Regions from separate parts of the Klebsiella oxytoca genome, predicted to be linked through region 1. Evidence: predicted binding sites of a transcription regulator. Region 1 holds the regulator's gene; each other region holds the start of a gene.
The links. Region 1 encodes PurR, which represses purine synthesis genes. Its sites were predicted from a motif close to CANGCAAACGTTTGCNTG; they were not measured.
Positions count from the first base shown of each region.

Region 2: a site for PurR is predicted at 1,835-1,852, ahead of GJ746_RS24835 (nucleobase:cation symporter-2 family protein). Genes of this name have one in related genera too.
Region 3: a site for PurR is predicted at 2,236-2,253, ahead of pyrD (quinone-dependent dihydroorotate dehydrogenase). Genes of this name have one in related genera too.
Region 4: a site for PurR is predicted at 2,566-2,583, ahead of purM (phosphoribosylformylglycinamidine cyclo-ligase). Genes of this name have one in related genera too.

Region 1 is NZ_CP046115.1:3,056,142-3,060,355, forward strand. It holds gene sodB (superoxide dismutase [Fe]) at 1-411, shown strand, start outside; gene GJ746_RS14220 (MFS transporter) at 467-1,633, opposite strand; gene GJ746_RS14225 (YnhF family membrane protein) at 1,799-1,888, opposite strand; gene purR (HTH-type transcriptional repressor PurR) at 2,185-3,210, shown strand; gene punR (DNA-binding transcriptional activator PunR) at 3,229-4,140, opposite strand.
Region 2 is NZ_CP046115.1:5,315,926-5,320,139, reverse strand. It holds gene GJ746_RS24840 (AsmA family protein) at 1-246, opposite strand, end outside; gene GJ746_RS24835 (nucleobase:cation symporter-2 family protein) at 392-1,783, opposite strand; gene gltS (sodium/glutamate symporter) at 2,073-3,278, shown strand; gene glpK (glycerol kinase GlpK) at 3,536-4,214, opposite strand, start outside.
Region 3 is NZ_CP046115.1:2,002,242-2,006,455, reverse strand. It holds gene GJ746_RS09225 (YcbX family protein) at 1-422, shown strand, start outside; gene zapC (cell division protein ZapC) at 419-961, opposite strand; gene pyrD (quinone-dependent dihydroorotate dehydrogenase) at 1,130-2,140, opposite strand; gene ssuE (NADPH-dependent FMN reductase) at 2,389-2,964, shown strand; gene ssuC (aliphatic sulfonate ABC transporter permease SsuC) at 3,020-3,811, shown strand; gene ssuB (aliphatic sulfonates ABC transporter ATP-binding protein) at 3,808-4,214, shown strand, end outside.
Region 4 is NZ_CP046115.1:3,950,993-3,955,206, forward strand. It holds gene upp (uracil phosphoribosyltransferase) at 1-600, opposite strand, end outside; gene GJ746_RS18375 (6-phospho-beta-glucosidase) at 783-2,213, opposite strand; partial or broken gene GJ746_RS18380 (beta-glucoside kinase) at 2,223-2,405, opposite strand; gene purM (phosphoribosylformylglycinamidine cyclo-ligase) at 2,640-3,677, shown strand; gene purN (phosphoribosylglycinamide formyltransferase) at 3,674-4,214, shown strand, end outside.

The DNA.
Region 1 (4,214 bases):
CGTTCCTCTGACGGTGGTATCTTCAATAACGCCGCACAGGTCTGGAACCACACTTTCTACTGGAACTGCCTCGCGCCAAACGCGGGCGGCGAGCCGCAAGGTGAACTGGCGGCAGCTATCGCTAAATCCTTCGGCAGCTTTGCTGATTTCAAAGCCAAATTTACCGATGCGGCAGCAAAAAACTTCGGCGCTGGCTGGACCTGGCTGGTGAAAAATGCCGATGGCAGCCTGGCGATTGTCTCCACCAGCAACGCGGGCACGCCGCTGACCAGCGACGCTACTCCGCTGCTGACCGTGGATGTCTGGGAGCATGCCTACTACATCGACTACCGCAACGCTCGTCCAAACTATCTGGAGCACTTCTGGGCGCTGGTAAACTGGAAGTTTGTGGCGGCTAATCTGGCAGCATAAAAGCGAACCGCAGAGGCATTGCTGCTTCTGCGGTTATTTTTCTCACCTTAGAATATTATTGATTGGCGAACGCCTCTTTCGGCTGCGACCGGCCGCTGAACAACACCAGCAGCAGCGCCACGCCGGCAATTATCGCCCCCATCACCGGCACAAACGCATATCCCAGTCCTCCGGAAATTACCGCTCCTCCCGCTGCCGCGCCCAGCGCGTTCCCAAGATTGAAAGCGCCGATATTCACCGAAGATGAGAGCCCCGGCGCTTCATGAGCGACGCGCATCACGCGCATCTGCAAAGGCGGAACTACCGCAAAGGTCGCCGCGCCCCACACAACCATGCTGATGGCCGCGCCCGCCTGTGACTGAGCTAACAGCGGTATCGCCAGCATGATAACCATCAAAAGCAGAAGAAAGCCCTTCAGCGTGCCGGAAACGGAACGGTCGGCAAACTTGCCGCCAAGGTAGTTACCCAGCGAGAAGCCTACGCCAATCAGCACCAGCATCGCGGTAACAAACAGCGGCGAGGCATGAGTGATTGTATGCAGTACGGGGGAAATGTAGGTATACAGCGTGAACATCGCCCCTGCCCCCAGCACGGTCGTCAGCAGCGCCGACAGTACCTGCGGGCGCATCAGCACCGACAGCTCCTGTTTCACGTTCGGGCGCTCGCCGGCGCTGCCCTTCGGTAAAGAGAACCAAAGGCCGATCATTGCCACTACGCCCAGCCCCGCGGTTGCGAGAAACGACATGCGCCAGCCGATAGTTTCGCCAAGCCAGGTCGCTGCGGGAACGCCGCCGATATTAGCAATGGTCAGCCCCATAAACATCGTTGCCACGGCGCTGGCCTGCTTATGTTTTGGCACCACGCTTGCCGCAACCACCGATCCTAAGCCGAAGAATGCGCCGTGATTAAGGCTGGTAATGATACGCGACAGCAGTAGCGTGGTGTAATCAGGTGCGATTGAAGAGAGCACATTGCCGAGAGTAAAAATCGCCATCAAAAAGATCAGCGCATTTCTGCGGGCGCGGTGGGAGAGCAGCAGAGTCATCAGCGGCGCGCCAACCATGACACCGATTGCATAGGCGCTGATCAGCATTCCCGCGGCCGGAATTGAAACATCCACGCCTTTTGCGATAACCGGTAATAACCCCATCGGGGAGAACTCGGTCGTACCGATGCCAAAAGCACCGACCGCCAGCGCGAGCAGGGGAAAATTGATTTTCATGCAAGAACTCCATCAGGCCGCCTTTCGCGACGGCATCTCATCAGAAGTCAAAAGCATGACATCAATCACAGAAAAACAAAAGTAAACGAAATGGCAAAAGATTTTTGCGAAATTGATAATAATGCGCAATGAAAAAGGGAGAGCGACCTCTCCCTTATTGTGAAATTAGTGCAGTACGGCGACCAAACCTGAAGCGACAATCAAACCCAGAACAATAATCGTTGTTGTCAGCGAAAACTTTAAATCTGTATCCATCAATTTTTCCCCCTGATTATCCCCACATGAAAAGTGAGCTTGCTCATTTTTACACAGATTAGCGTAAAAATCTTCCTGGATTTAGGGTGATGCACATTTTTGCTCTTCCCCTTTGCCCCAAGATCGGACAAAATCCCACGCTAATTTGAAAGCGTATCGGCCATTGACCCCTTCCTGTCGTTCTGTGTCGTTTTCCCGACGTGATGCCATGAATAATTTTGGCGTCAGGGTGTGTACAGGCAAACGTTTACGTACCGATAAACAGACGTTCAGGTCAAGGTCTGGAGTGAGAAGTAATGGCAACTATTAAAGATGTAGCGAAACGCGCAAACGTTTCCACTACAACAGTGTCACATGTGATTAACAAAACCCGATTCGTTGCGGAAGAGACGCGCAATGCGGTATGGGCGGCAATCAAAGAGCTGCATTACTCCCCCAGCGCCGTCGCCCGCAGCCTGAAGGTGAATCACACCAAATCTATTGGCCTGCTGGCGACCAGCAGCGAAGCGGCCTATTTTGCTGAAATAATTGAATCCGTTGAGAAAAGCTGCTTTCAGAAGGGTTATACCCTGATTCTTGGCAATGCCTGGAACGATCCGGAGAAACAGCGCGCTTACCTTTCAATGATGGCGCAAAAACGCGTAGATGGCCTGCTGGTGATGTGTTCCGAGTACCCGGAATCGGTGTTAAGCATGCTGGAAGAGTATCGCCACATTCCGATGGTCGTCATGGACTGGGGCGAAGCGAAAGCCGACTTTACCGATGCGGTGATTGATAACGCCTTTGAAGGCGGCTATATCGCCGGTCGCTACCTTGTTGAGCGCGGACATCGCGAGATCGGCGCCATTCCTGGACCTCTGGAACGTAATACCGGCGCAGGTCGACTGGCCGGCTTTATGAAAGCGATGGAAGAAGCGCAGATTAAGATCCCGGAGCACTGGATTGTACAGGGTGATTTTGAACCGGAATCCGGCTACCGCGCCATGCAGCAAATTCTCAGCCAGCATCATCGCCCTACGGCAATTTTCTGCGGCGGGGATATCATGGCGATGGGCGCAATCTGCGCGGCGGATGAAATGGGTCTGCGCGTACCGCAGGATATTTCGCTGATCGGGTATGATAACGTGCGCAACGCCCGCTACTTCAGCCCGGCGCTGACCACTATCCATCAGCCTAAAGACTCTCTGGGCGAAGCGGCCTTCAATATGCTGCTGGACAGAATCGTCAATAAGCGTGAAGTTTCTCAGTCGATTGAGGTTCATCCGCGTCTGGTCGAGCGCCGTTCTGTGGCCGATGGTCCGTTTGTTGATTACCGCCGTTAGTCCTTCCCGCGGCGCCGGTTATTCCGGCGCCCGCAGCCACTCCCGATTTAACGTTTCGCTATCACCAAGATAATCCAGCAACCATAATAGAGCCGGAGAGGCATCGCTTTGCTGCCACGTCAGGCAGCACGCGGCATCCGGGAAAGGATTTTCCAGTTCCAGAGCCGTCCATTCGCCGCTATCAAGCCACGGACGCGCTAAATGCCCGGGCACCATTCCGATGCACAGTCCGGCGGAGAGGCAGGTCTCGGAGGCATCCCAGTCCGGCACAACCACCCTCTTCTGGTTATCCAACAGCCAGGTGGTTCGCTTCGGCAGCGAGCGTGAAGTATCCTCTCTCACCAACGACGGCCAGTTGCGCAACAGATCATCGCTCAGTGGCCCGGCCATTTTTGCCAGAGGATGGTGGCTCGCGACAACGCAGTCCCAGCTCAGCATCCCCATATCGCGAAAGGCATAGCGTCCACCGACCGGAATTGAGCGCGTCGCGCCGATGGCTAACTCCACGCGCCCGTCGGCCAACGCATCCCAGACGCCGTTAAACACCTCCTGAAAAACGATCAGTTCTACGTCATCAAAATGACGATAGAAATCAACGATCATCTGGCGCATACGCGTGGGCTTGACGATGTTATCCACCGCGATAGAGAGCTGCCCGCGCCAGCCGTTAGCTATCTGCTGGCACTGCTGGCGGGTGATCTGCATTTTTTTGATAACAGAGCGCCCCTCTTGTAAAAACCAGACCCCGGCAGGCGTTAATTCCACATCCCGGTGGCGACGTTCAAATAGCGGTACCGCCAGCCACTCCTCCAGCTGGCGTACGGTATAGCTGACCGCCGAGGGGACGCGGTGCAGCTCCTGCGCGGCGGCGCTAAAGCTGCCGTTGCGGGCGACAGCATCGACAACTTCAAGAGAGTATTCAGACCACATTTTCTGCCTGCAAAATTTTTGAATTCACCTGACAAATATTAGCGTTTCACAAGACGTTATGCACTCCCTACACT
Region 2 (4,214 bases), 2.3 Mb from region 1:
CGTTTTTGCGACCAGCGTGGCGGGTTTGCCGTCGCGGCCGAGGGTGACGTTTTGCAGCTGCAGGTGCATTGGCGAGGAGAAATTATGCTCCATCTTGTTAAAAGAGACCTTCCAGCCGGTATCCTCGCTAAGCCAGGCGCTGGCCTGGCGTCCACCCCACTGGGTTTGCAGCAGGAAATAAGCGGCAATAATCACTACCAGCAGGGCAATCAGCAGCCAGAGAATCAGCTTTCTGAGAAATTTCATGGTCTTCGATCCTGAGCGAGGCACATAGGGCTGTTATGCCCGAATTATGCGCAATCCTCAAGACAGGAATTGTGTAATGAGATGATGTGAGGTTGATGAGACTGATGCTCCGGCCAGCATCGTGCGGCCGGAGCGTAAGCGGCGATCAGTTTTTCTCTGGCGGGAAAATCAGATTCAGGACAATCGCCGTGATACCGCCAGCGGCGATACCGGAGGAGAGCAGATTCTTCAGCCAGTCAGGAGCGAACTGCAGGATCAGCGGCTGCTGGGAAACGCCAAGACCAACGGCCAGCGACAGGGCGATAATCAGGATCGCGCGGCGGTTCAGCGGCTCGCGGGAGACAATGCGCACGCCGGAAGCGGCGATGGTGCCAAACATCACCAGCGTCGCGCCGCCGAGCACCGGCTCAGGAATATGCTGCACGAAGCCGCTCACCGCCGGGAACAGGCCGAGCACGATCAGCATCAGCGCCACGATAAAACCAACATAGCGGCTGGCGACGCCGGTCAGCTGAATCACGCCGTTGTTCTGGCCGAAGCAGGAGTTCGGGAAGGTGTTGAATACCGCCGAGACAAATGAGTTCAGGCCGTTAGCCAGCACGCCGCCCTTCAGACGCTTCATATATAGCGGGCCGGAAACCGGCTGCTCGGAGACGTCAGAGGTGGCGGTAATATCGCCGATAGTTTCCAGTGAGGTAATCATAAAGACCAGCATCAACGGCAGCAGCAGGTTCCAGTCGATGCCCAGTCCGTAGTAAAGCGGCGTGGGTACCATTATCAGGCTGCTTTCCGTCGGGGCGGTATTGGCCGGCAGCATATCCAGCAACCATGCCGCCAGGTAGCCGGCCGCCATGGCGATAACCAGCGAAGCGATACGCAGATACGGATTGCGCTGACGGTTAAGGATAATAATCAGCCCCAGCACGATACCGGCCAACAGCAAGTTTTTCGGCGCGCCGAAGGTGTTGTCAGCCATCGCCGCATAGCCGCCGCCGATAGAGGTCAGGCCGACCTGAATTAGCGACAGGCCGATAATCATCACCACCACGCCGGATACCAGCGGAGTAATAATGCGGCGGGCGAGATGCAGGACGCGGGAGAGAACCATCTCCGTACAGCTGGCCAGCATCAGGGTGCCGAACAGCGCGGCCATCATGGTTGGGACGTCGGCACCGCCGGTTTTCAGCGCGGTACCGCCCATAATCAGCGGCGCGACGAAGTTAAAGCTGGTGCCCTGAATTGAGAGCAGACCTGAGCCGACCGGACCCCAGGCTTTGATTTGAATAATGGATGCCACACCGGAAGCGAACAGAGACATGCTGATGATATGTTGCGTATCCTGAGCCGGAAGGCCCAGCGCCTGGCAGATTAATAACGCCGGGGTGATGACCGCGACAAACATCGCCAGCAGGTGCTGGAAGGCGGCGAACAAGGTCTGCGGTAGCGGCGGGCGGTCTTCAAGGCGGTAGATTAATTCGCTGGTTTGCTTATGCGCAACCGGTTGCGCATTTTCTGACTCTGCGGTGTTAACGGACATCACAACAATCCCAAAGGTGGCAAAGCGGGGATTTTATCGGACTGTAGACCAAAAGCAAACGTTTGCCACTCTTTGGCGACAAATATTTATACTGGGAATAAGCGTCAAATATTTATTAACATTTTGTATGCTTGATCGCATCAATATCCCTACAAAATATCTTTTCCTGTCCTTTTTTCCGCACTTCTGCTTAAAATCCCTTCCCGATTACTCATGATGAGAAGCAATCGACACCGGGAAATATCGTCGCGTGTGAATGGATCATGCGCCTATAAGGAGCTCTTTTTTTATGTTTCATCTCGATACCTTATCGACGCTCGTTGCCGCAACTCTAGTGTTGCTACTGGGTAGAAAACTCGTTCAAACCGTCCCTTTCCTGAAGAAATACACCATTCCTGAGCCCGTTGCGGGCGGCCTGCTGGTGGCGCTGGCGCTGCTGGTATTAAAGAAAAGCATGGATATCGAAATTGATTTCGATATGAGCCTGAAAGATCCGCTGATGCTGGCATTCTTCGCCACCATCGGCCTGAACGCTAACCTCGCCAGCCTGCGCTCCGGAGGAAAAGTGGTGGGGACGTTCCTGATTGTGGTGGTGGGGCTGCTGCTGCTGCAAAACGCCCTCGGTATCGGCATGGCGAAGCTGCTGGGCCTCGATCCGCTGATGGGGCTGCTGGCCGGTTCGATTACCCTGTCCGGTGGCCACGGTACCGGCGCGGCGTGGAGCAAATTGTTTGTTGAGCGTTATGGATTCGCCAACGCCACCGAAGTGGCAATGGCTTGCGCAACCTTCGGTCTCGTTCTTGGCGGCCTGATCGGCGGGCCAGTGGCGCGTTATCTGGTTAAGCACTCTTCTTCACCGGACGGTACGCCGGACGATCAGCTCGCGCCCACCGCGTTTGAGAAGCCTGATATGGGGCGCATGATCACTTCCCTGGTGCTGATTGAGAGCATCGCGCTGATCGCTATCTGTTTGACCGTAGGTAAGGTCGTTGCGCAACTGCTAGCGGGAACCGTGTTCGAGCTGCCCACCTTCGTTTGTGTACTGTTTATCGGCGTGATCCTGAGTAACAGTCTGTCGGCGCTGGGGCTGTATCGCGTGTTCGATCGCGCGGTGTCGGTGCTGGGTAACGTCAGCCTGTCGCTGTTCCTGGCGATGGCGCTGATGAGCCTGAAGCTGTGGGAGCTGGCGTCGCTGGCGCTGCCGATGATTGCGATTCTGGCTGTGCAGACGGTAGCGATGGCGCTGTATGCGGTGTTTGTGACCTACCGGATGATGGGTAAAAACTACGATGCCGCGGTGCTGGCCGCCGGACACTGTGGTTTCGGACTTGGCGCGACGCCAACGGCGATCGCCAATATGCAGGCGATTACCGACCGTTTTGGTCCGTCGCACATGGCGTTTCTGGTGGTACCGATGGTGGGCGCATTCTTTATCGATATCGTCAACGCGCTGGTGATTAAACTGTATATGCTGCTGCCGGTGTTTGGCTCATAAAAACCGGAGGCGGTGCATATCTCCGGAAAATCCCCCGGTGGCGCTGCGCTTATCGGGGCTACAGGTCCGTGCTGTTTGGGGTTTTGTCGCCCGGGTAAGGCGTGTACGCCGCAACCCGGGGATACCCCGGGATTCATGCATCGGCGCGGCTTCTCCCCGGCTTGCGCTGCGCTTCGCCGGGCTACGGGGTTGTGCGGTCTGCGGGCTGTAGCCCGGCTAAGGCGTTTACGCCGCAAGCCGGGAATACCTCCACAATCTTACGCCTCGTCGTGCTCTTCCCACGCCAGCGCGCGTTTCACCGCTTTTTTCCAGCCGCTGTAGCGATAGTTACGCTCGGTGGTTTCAATTCCCGGACGGAATTCACGCTCGATAACCGCTTTCTCCTGTAGCTCATCCAGATTCTGCCAGAAGCCCACTGCCAGACCGGCCAGATAGGCCGCGCCCAGCGCGGTGACTTCGCGCACTTCCGGGCGCTCCACGCGGGTGCCGAGAATATCGGACTGGAACTGCATCAGGAAGTTGTTGGCTACCGCGCCGCCGTCAACGCGCAGGGCGTGCAGACGGATCCCGGAGTCAGCCTGCATCGCTTCCAGCACATCGCGGGTCTGATAGGCAATCGACTCCAGAGTGGCGCGAATAATATGGTTGGAGTTCACGCCGCGGGTCAGGCCGAAGATTGCGCCGCGGGCATACGGATCCCAGTAAGGCGCGCCAAGGCCGGTAAACGCCGGAACCACGTACACGCCGTTGGTATCCTTCACTTTAGTGGCGAAATATTCGGAGTCGAACGCGTCGCTAATTAACTTCATCTCATCGCGCAGCCACTGGATGGAGGCGCCAGCCATAAACACCGCGCCTTCCAGCGCATAGTTTACTTCGCCGCGCGGACCGCAGGCGATAGTCGTCAGCAGGCCGTGGGTTGACGCCACCGCTTTC
Region 3 (4,214 bases), 1.1 Mb from region 1:
AGGGATTCCGCACGGCGCTGGATAACGGTGACGTCGATTTCGGCCAGAATCTTATTGCGCGAAATAGCGGCGTGGTCCGCGTAGGCGATGAATTAGAAGTGCTGGCCCGCGGCCCGGCGAAGGCTTACGGCGCTGGAGCCAGCGACAATACGCTGGTGCCGGAAGCTCAGCAAAACGCGACGGTGGAAATTGAGTGGCAGGGGATAAGTTTCACCGGCAATAACCAGCAAATATTGCTGGAACAGCTGGAGCAACAGGGTATTCGCATCCCTTACTCTTGCCGGGCGGGAATTTGCGGCAGCTGTCGCATCCGGCTGGAAGAAGGGGAAGTCAGCGCGCTGAAGAAAAACGCGGTAGCCGCAGATGGCACCATTTTATGCTGTAGCTGCGTGCCAAAAACCGCAGTGAGGCTGGCGCCTTAAACTGCCTGACCCAGGCTGAAGCTGGCGACTCCGGGCGCCGGCTGCAGCCGGTCGTTCATAATTTTAATCACATCACCCAGCTGCATTACTCGCCCGGCAAGCGTCAGGCCAGGCTGCGCTAACAGGCACAGCGCGGCGTTTTCCCCGGGTTCAACCACCAGCAGATTGACCTGCTGACCGGTATCGCTGAGCCATGCGCTGGCGGCATCACCTGTACCGGGCTGCCAGCTCTCTTCATGCGTATTGAAATGCCAGCTTTTCGGCATCTGCGGCTTAAGAAAACGAATGGCGACCAGCGCATTGAGCACTAACTCAGCTCGCTGCTCCTTTGATAATTCGAGATCGCGGCATTTTTCTTCAAAAGAAAAGTAAAGCGCGGCGTCATCAACGCAAAATCCGGAAGGCGTGAAGGCGTCGGGCGTCAACATCCGGCGGGCAAAACGAGACCTGAATAACATGCCATTGGCCAAATCGAGCATCATGCGATCGTGCTCGTCATCGTAATACCAGCGCCAGTTATCGTCAGGTTTAATTCGCATTTCTACCCCCGTCCTCTTCCACTTCCATCTGTAATAAACAGGTAAACTGCTACAGAATATTTCCAAAATTAAGAAAAGACTAAAATGTCTAAATAAGCAACAATGAAGGAATATAAAACAACCAGGGCTATAAATAAAGCCCTGGTGGAGTATCAGAAGGGGAAAAGATTAGATATGGGTAACAATTTCTTTAATCAGCGGCGGACCTTTAAAAATAAATCCGGAATAAATCTGTACCAGCGTCGCCCCGGCGGCTAACTTTTCGCGGGCCGCAATCACCGAGTCAATACCGCCGACTCCGATAATTGGCAAACGGCCACCTAATTCCGCTGACAGCATGCGAATAATTTCCGTACTTTTTAGCTGCAGCGGGCGCCCGCTTAAGCCACCGGTTTCATCGCAATGTTTCATCCCCTGAACCAGCGAGCGATCCAAAGTTGTATTGGTAGCAATTACGCCATCTATATTATGCCGAACTAAACTGTCAGCAACCTGGATCAATTCTTCGACGGAAAGATCCGGAGCGATCTTGACTGCCACTGGAACATATTTCTGATGCTTTTCTTGTAACTCACGTTGCTTATTTTTAATACCAGAAAGCAAATCATCAAGCGCATCGCCATACTGTAAAGTACGCAACCCCGGAGTATTCGGTGAGGAAATATTAATGGCGATATATCCGGCATAAGCATAGATTTTTTCCATACAAATCAGATAATCATCTTTGCCCTGCTCTACCGGTGTATCTTTATTCTTACCAATATTAATACCCAGAATACCGTCAAAATGCGCCTTTTTTACGTTCTCCACCAGGTTATCGACACCATGGTTATTAAAGCCCATGCGATTGATCAAACCTTCGGCATCAACCAGACGGAAGATCCTTGGCTTATCGTTGCCTGGCTGTGGACGCGGCGTCACGGTGCCAATTTCTATGGAACCAAAACCCATGGCTCCGAGCGCATCAATACACTCGCCGTTTTTGTCCAGCCCGGCGGCCAGGCCCAGCGGGTTTTTAAATGTGAGTCCCATACAGGTCACCGGCCTCGCCGGCACCTTCTGGCGAATCAGCATTTCCAGCGGGGTACCCGAAACACGGCGTAGCTGTTGAAAAGTAACTTCATGAGCGCGCTCAGGATCGAGCTGAAAAAGGGCTTTACGAACGAAGGGGTAGTACATGAACTCTCCTGGATTCCCGGTGTGCAAACCGGGGGCGTATTATGTGCGATCCACCCCGGAAAGGGAATTGACCTACGACAAAAAATCTTACCTCCAACGCAAACGTTTACTTTTCTTGCCCTCGTTATGCGCTTTCTGACAATCCAACGTCGGATAAATCATTTAGGGAAATAAAAACGCTCTGTCACACTGCGGCTAAATGTTATCAATTATAGATAAATGAAAATATTTAGTTATAAGGAGAGAATATGCGCGTCATCACACTTGCGGGCAGCCCGCGTTACCCATCGCGTTCAAGCGCGCTTCTGGAATATGCCAGAGAGACGCTCTCCGCAGCGGACATTGAGGTCTGCCACTGGCATCTGCAAAATTTTGATCCTGAAGACCTGCTGTATGCACGCTTTGATAATCCGGCCCTCCATGCGCTGAATGAGCAGCTTGCCAGCGCCGATGGGCTGATTATTGCCACGCCTGTTTATAAAGCTTCTTTTTCCGGCGCGCTGAAGACTCTGCTCGACCTGCTGCCAGAGCGCGCGCTCGAAGGCAAGATCGTTCTGCCGTTGGCCACCGGCGGAACCATCGCCCATATGCTGGCGGTGGATTACGCCTTAAAACCGGTACTCAATGCGTTGAAAGCCCAGGAGATCCTTCATGGCGTCTTCGCCGATGATAGTCAGGTCACTGATTATCAACATAAACCACAATTTACTCCCAGTCTGCAGGGCCGCCTTGATCTGGCGCTCGAGACCTTCTGGCAGGCGCTGCACCGTCCCAGTAGCCGCGCGCCGGCGCTGAAAACATTACAGCGGGTTGAGCATGTATAAAGGCAAGCGTTGACGCCCGTCCCGGCCAAAACGATTGAAGAATAAGGAGCGCTTAATGGCGACGCTTTCACAAAAATTACTGATCCGCGCGGCCCCCTGGCTTTTGCCAGTCGGTAGCGTGATCGTCTGGCAGTTTGCCTCCTCCGTTGGTTGGTTATCCACCCGGATTTTGCCATCGCCGGAAGGGGTACTTAAAGCCTTCTGGACGCTGTCCGCCAGCGGCGAGCTATGGCAGCATCTGGCCATCAGCTCGTGGCGGGCGCTTATAGGTTTTAGTATCGGCGGTTCCATTGGCCTGGTTCTCGGTCTTATCAGCGGTCTGTCGCGCTGGGGTGAACGCCTGCTGGATACCTCTATTCAGATGCTACGCAACGTACCGCATCTCGCGCTGATTCCGCTGGTTATCCTGTGGTTCGGCATCGATGAGAGCGCCAAAATTTTCCTCGTGGCGCTGGGCACCATGTTCCCGATTTATATCAACACCTGGCACGGTATCCGTAACATTGACCAAGGACTGGTCGAGATGGCCCGGAGCTACGGTTTATCGGGTTTTGCTCTGTTTCGTCACGTGATCCTGCCGGGTGCCCTGCCCTCTATTATGGTCGGCATTCGTTTTGCGCTCGGCCTGATGTGGTTAACGCTGATCGTTGCCGAGACCATCTCTGCTAACGCCGGTATCGGCTATCTGGCGATGAACGCCCGCGAGTTCCTGCAGACCGATGTCGTGGTCGTCGCCATCATTCTTTACGCTATTCTCGGCAAACTGGCCGACTTCAGCGCCCAGCTGCTTGAACGCGTCTGGCTGCGCTGGAATCCGGCTTATCACCTTCAGGAGGCCAACGCATGACCACCGCGCGTCTTAATCCGGGGATCCCACTGTTGCTAAACGGCGTCAGCAAGCGTTACGGCAGCAAAACAATTCTCAATGAACTCGATCTTCATATTCCCACCGGGCAATTTGTCGCGGTAGTCGGGCGCAGCGGCGGAGGGAAAAGTACTCTGCTGCGGCTGCTGGCAGGTCTGGAAAAGCCCAACGCTGGTCAACTGCTGGCTGGTTCGACGCCGCTGGCGCAAATTCAGGACGATACCCGGATGATGTTTCAGGATTCTCGTCTGCTGCCGTGGAAAACGGTAATCGATAATGTCGGCCTCGGGCTGAAAGGCCAGTGGCGCGAAGCCGCGCTCAAGGCGCTGGCGAGCGTCGGTCTTGAGGATCGTGCCGATGAATGGCCCGCCGCGCTTTCCGGCGG
Region 4 (4,214 bases), 890 kb from region 1:
GGCATCGCCGAGCCCCGGAATAATGTATCCGTGCTCGTTCAGACCCTGGTCGATTGACGCGGTGTACAGCTCGACGTCCGGATGCGCTTTCTCGAGCGCGGCAATTCCTTCCGGCGCCGCTACCAGAACCAGTACCTTAATGCTGGAGCAGCCCGCTTTTTTCAGCAGATCGATGGTGGCGATCATCGAGCCGCCGGTTGCCAGCATCGGGTCAACCACCAGCGCCATACGTTCATCGATATTGGAAACCAGCTTCTGGAAGTAAGGAACCGGCTCAAGGGTCTCTTCGTTACGATAGATGCCCACCACGCTGATACGCGCGCTTGGCACGTGCTCAAGCACGCCTTCCATCATTCCCAGACCCGCGCGCAGAATCGGCACAACGGTAATTTTCTTGCCTTTAATCTGCTCAACTTCTACCGGGCCATTCCAGCCTTCGATAGTGACTTTTTCAGTCTCCAGATCGGCAGTGGCTTCGTAAGTCAGTAAGCTGCCAACTTCTGAGGCGAGTTCACGGAAGCGTTTGGTGCTGATGTCGTGCTCACGCATCAGGCCCAGCTTGTGTTTGACGAGTGGGTGTTTCACTTCCACGATCTTCATTCTCTTTCTCCTCTGAGGGGCAACCACAAAAAAAATCGCGGGATTATACCGCTTTTTTCCTTGCGCGCCATAGCCGATATGTTTGACCACGATCAACCAAAATGCTTTACGCTGCCTGAGCCAGTATAAGACAAAATAAAAAAACCCCGCGAATGCGGGGCTGGACGGGGCTTAACGCCTATTTACAGCGTTTCACCATTACTGCGGATAACCTGCTGATACCAGGCAAAAGATTTCTTGCGGCTACGCGCCAGCGTGCCGTTACCCTCATTGTCTTTATCCACGTAAATAAATCCGTAGCGTTTTTTCATCTCACCGGTGCCTGCGGAAACCAGATCGATACAGCCCCACGGGGTGTAGCCCATCAGGTCTACGCCATCCTCAACGACCGCTTTTTTCATCTCTGCAATATGGGCGGAGAGATAGTCGATACGGTACTGGTCATCCACCGAACCGTCCGCTTCGCGCACGTCGATGGCGCCGAAGCCGTTTTCCACGATGAACAGCGGCAGCTGATAGTGATCCCAGAACCAGTTTAAAGAGTAGCGCAGCCCGACGGGATCAATCTGCCAGCCCCAGTCAGACTTCTGCACGTACGGGTTGGAGACCAGACTGGTGGTTTCGTCATAATCCAGCAGCGGATTGTCATCCGTTGCTTTCGTGGCGAACGACATGTAGTAGCTAAAGCCGATATAGTCGACGCAGCCCTGAGTCAGCGCAATCCGATCGGCTTCGGTGATATCCAGCGCAAAACCGCGACGCTCGAAGTAGTTCAGCAGGTGCTGCGGATATTTGCCGCGCACGTGCACGTCGGTAAACCAGTAGCGCCGATGCATCGCGTTCATCGCCATCATCATATCGTTGGGCGCGCAGCTCAGCGGGTAAATTGGACACATGGCTATCATGCAGCCAATTTGCAGCGCTGGGTTAATTTCGCGAGCGGCCTTAACCGCCAGCGCGCTGGCCACCAGCTCATAGTGTGCCGCCTGGTACATAACCGGTTCGCGATCTTCGCCCGGCAGATATTTCAGGCCGGAGTTGGTGAACGGCGCAAAATCTTCGTGAAAATTGGCCTGGTTATTGATCTCATTAAAGGTCATCCAGTACTTCACTTTATGCTGGTAGCGGGTAAACACCACCTGCGCAAAGCGGACGAAGAAATCAATCAGCTTACGGTTACGCCAGCCGCCGTACTCGGTCACCAGATGGTACGGCATTTCGAAATGGGAGAGCGTAATCACCGGCTCAATGCCGTGCTTGCGGCACTCATCAAACAGGTCATCATAAAACTGTAGCCCGGCTTCATTAGGTTCTTGCTCATCGCCCAGCGGAAAGATCCGAGTCCAGGCAATGGAGGTACGGAAGCATTTGAAGCCCATTTCAGCAAACAGCTGAACGTCGTCTTTATAGCGATGGTAGAAATCAATCGCCTCGTGGTTAGGGTAATTTTTCCCCGGCAGCACGCCGTCGGTGATTTCACGCGGTACGCCGTGCGCGCCTGCGGTCATCACGTCGGCGACGCTAATCCCTTTCCCGCCCTCTTTCCAGCCGCCTTCCAGCTGATGCGCTGCTACCGCACCGCCCCACAGAAAACCTTCTTTAAATCCAGACATGTTCTCTCCCTATGCGCAGTCGCCGCTATGCGACCGGTATTGCTGATTGAAATGGTAAACGGTGCCCACCAGTCCGGCATCGTTGCCATGGCTGACGGTATCGATATCGTCGGCGATGCCATACCAGGCCAGGTGTTCGCGCAGCAGGGCCAGAAAGCCCGGCCGTTCCGCTATTCCGCCGCCGATTATCACGGCTTAACTCTTCTGGCAGCAAAAAAAAGAAACCGGTTTCATTGGCATGATGATTATTACCAGGTACGCTGGCAAGCATAAGAATGTACCCGGTTTCATTTTCGTGAAGGGTATCAAATTTGCGCACTTAACGGCCGTTTTACCTCGACAGCAAAGCAGGCTCGCAAACGTTTGCTATCCCTGTTAGAATTGCGCCGTTTTTTATTGCTACCGCAAACGCGTGGAGACTTCGCAGTGACCGATAAAACCTCTCTCAGCTATAAAGATGCCGGCGTGGATATTGATGCAGGCAACGCTCTCGTCGACCGTATTAAGGGCGTGGTGAAAAAAACCCGTCGCCCGGAAGTAATGGGTGGACTGGGCGGATTCGGCGCGCTGTGCGCACTGCCGCAGAAATATCGCGAACCGGTACTGGTTTCCGGCACCGACGGCGTCGGCACCAAGCTGCGTCTGGCGATGGATCTGAAGCGTCACGACACTATCGGTATCGACCTGGTCGCCATGTGCGTAAACGACCTCGTCGTTCAGGGCGCTGAGCCGCTGTTTTTCCTTGATTACTATGCGACCGGTAAGCTGGATGTCGATACTGCGGCGAGCGTAATCAGCGGTATCGCCGAAGGCTGTCTGCAGTCGGGCTGCGCGCTGGTTGGCGGCGAGACGGCGGAAATGCCGGGCATGTACCACGGCGAAGATTATGACGTGGCGGGTTTCTGCGTCGGCGTGGTAGAAAAATCAGAAATTATCGACGGCAGCAAAGTAGCCGATGGCGACGTCCTGGTGGCGCTGGCCTCCAGCGGCCCGCACTCTAACGGCTACTCTCTGGTACGCAAAATTATCGAAGTCAGCGGCGTTGACCCGCAAACCACCGATCTCAACGGTAAGCCGCTGGCTGACCACCTTCTGGCGCCGACCCGCATTTATGTGAAATCCGTGCTCGACCTGATTGCCAGCGTCGACGTGCACGCCATCGCCCATCTGACCGGCGGCGGCTTCTGGGAGAACATTCCGCGCGTTCTGCCGGACAACACTCAGGCGGTCATTGATGAATCCTCCTGGCAGTGGCCGGAAGTCTTCAACTGGCTGCAAACCGCCGGTAACGTCAGCAGCCACGAGATGTATCGCACCTTTAACTGCGGCGTTGGCATGGTTATCGCGCTCCCGGCCGAAGCGGCGGATAAAGCGGTTGCTTTCCTCAACGACAAAGGTGAAAGCGCGTGGAAAATCGGTTACATCAAAGCCTCTGATTCCGAACAGCGTGTGGTCATTGAATGAAAAACATCGTGGTGCTGATTTCCGGTAACGGTAGCAACCTGCAGGCGATTATTGATGCCTGCGCCCGGAAGAAAATCAAAGGCACCCTGCGTGCAGTCTTCAGCAATAAGGCCGACGCCTTCGGCCTTGAGCGCGCGCGTGAGGCTAATATTCCGGCTCATGCGCTCGCCGCCAGTCAGTTTACCAATCGTGAAGCCTTCGATCGCCAGCTGATGCACGAGATCGACGCCTACGCGCCGGATCTGGTGGTTCTGGCCGGCTATATGCGTATTCTCAGCCCGGCTTTTGTCGCGCACTACCAGGGGCGTTTGCTGAATATCCATCCTTCCCTGCTGCCAAAATATCCGGGGCTACATACCCATCGCCAGGTGCTGGAAAATGGCGATGACGAGCACGGAACATCGGTGCATTTCGTCACCGACGAACTGGACGGCGGCCCGGTGGTTCTGCAGGCTAAAGTGCCGGTATTCGCTGAAGATACCGAAGACGATATTACCGCTCGCGTTCAGGCTCAGGAACACGATATCTATCCCCTGG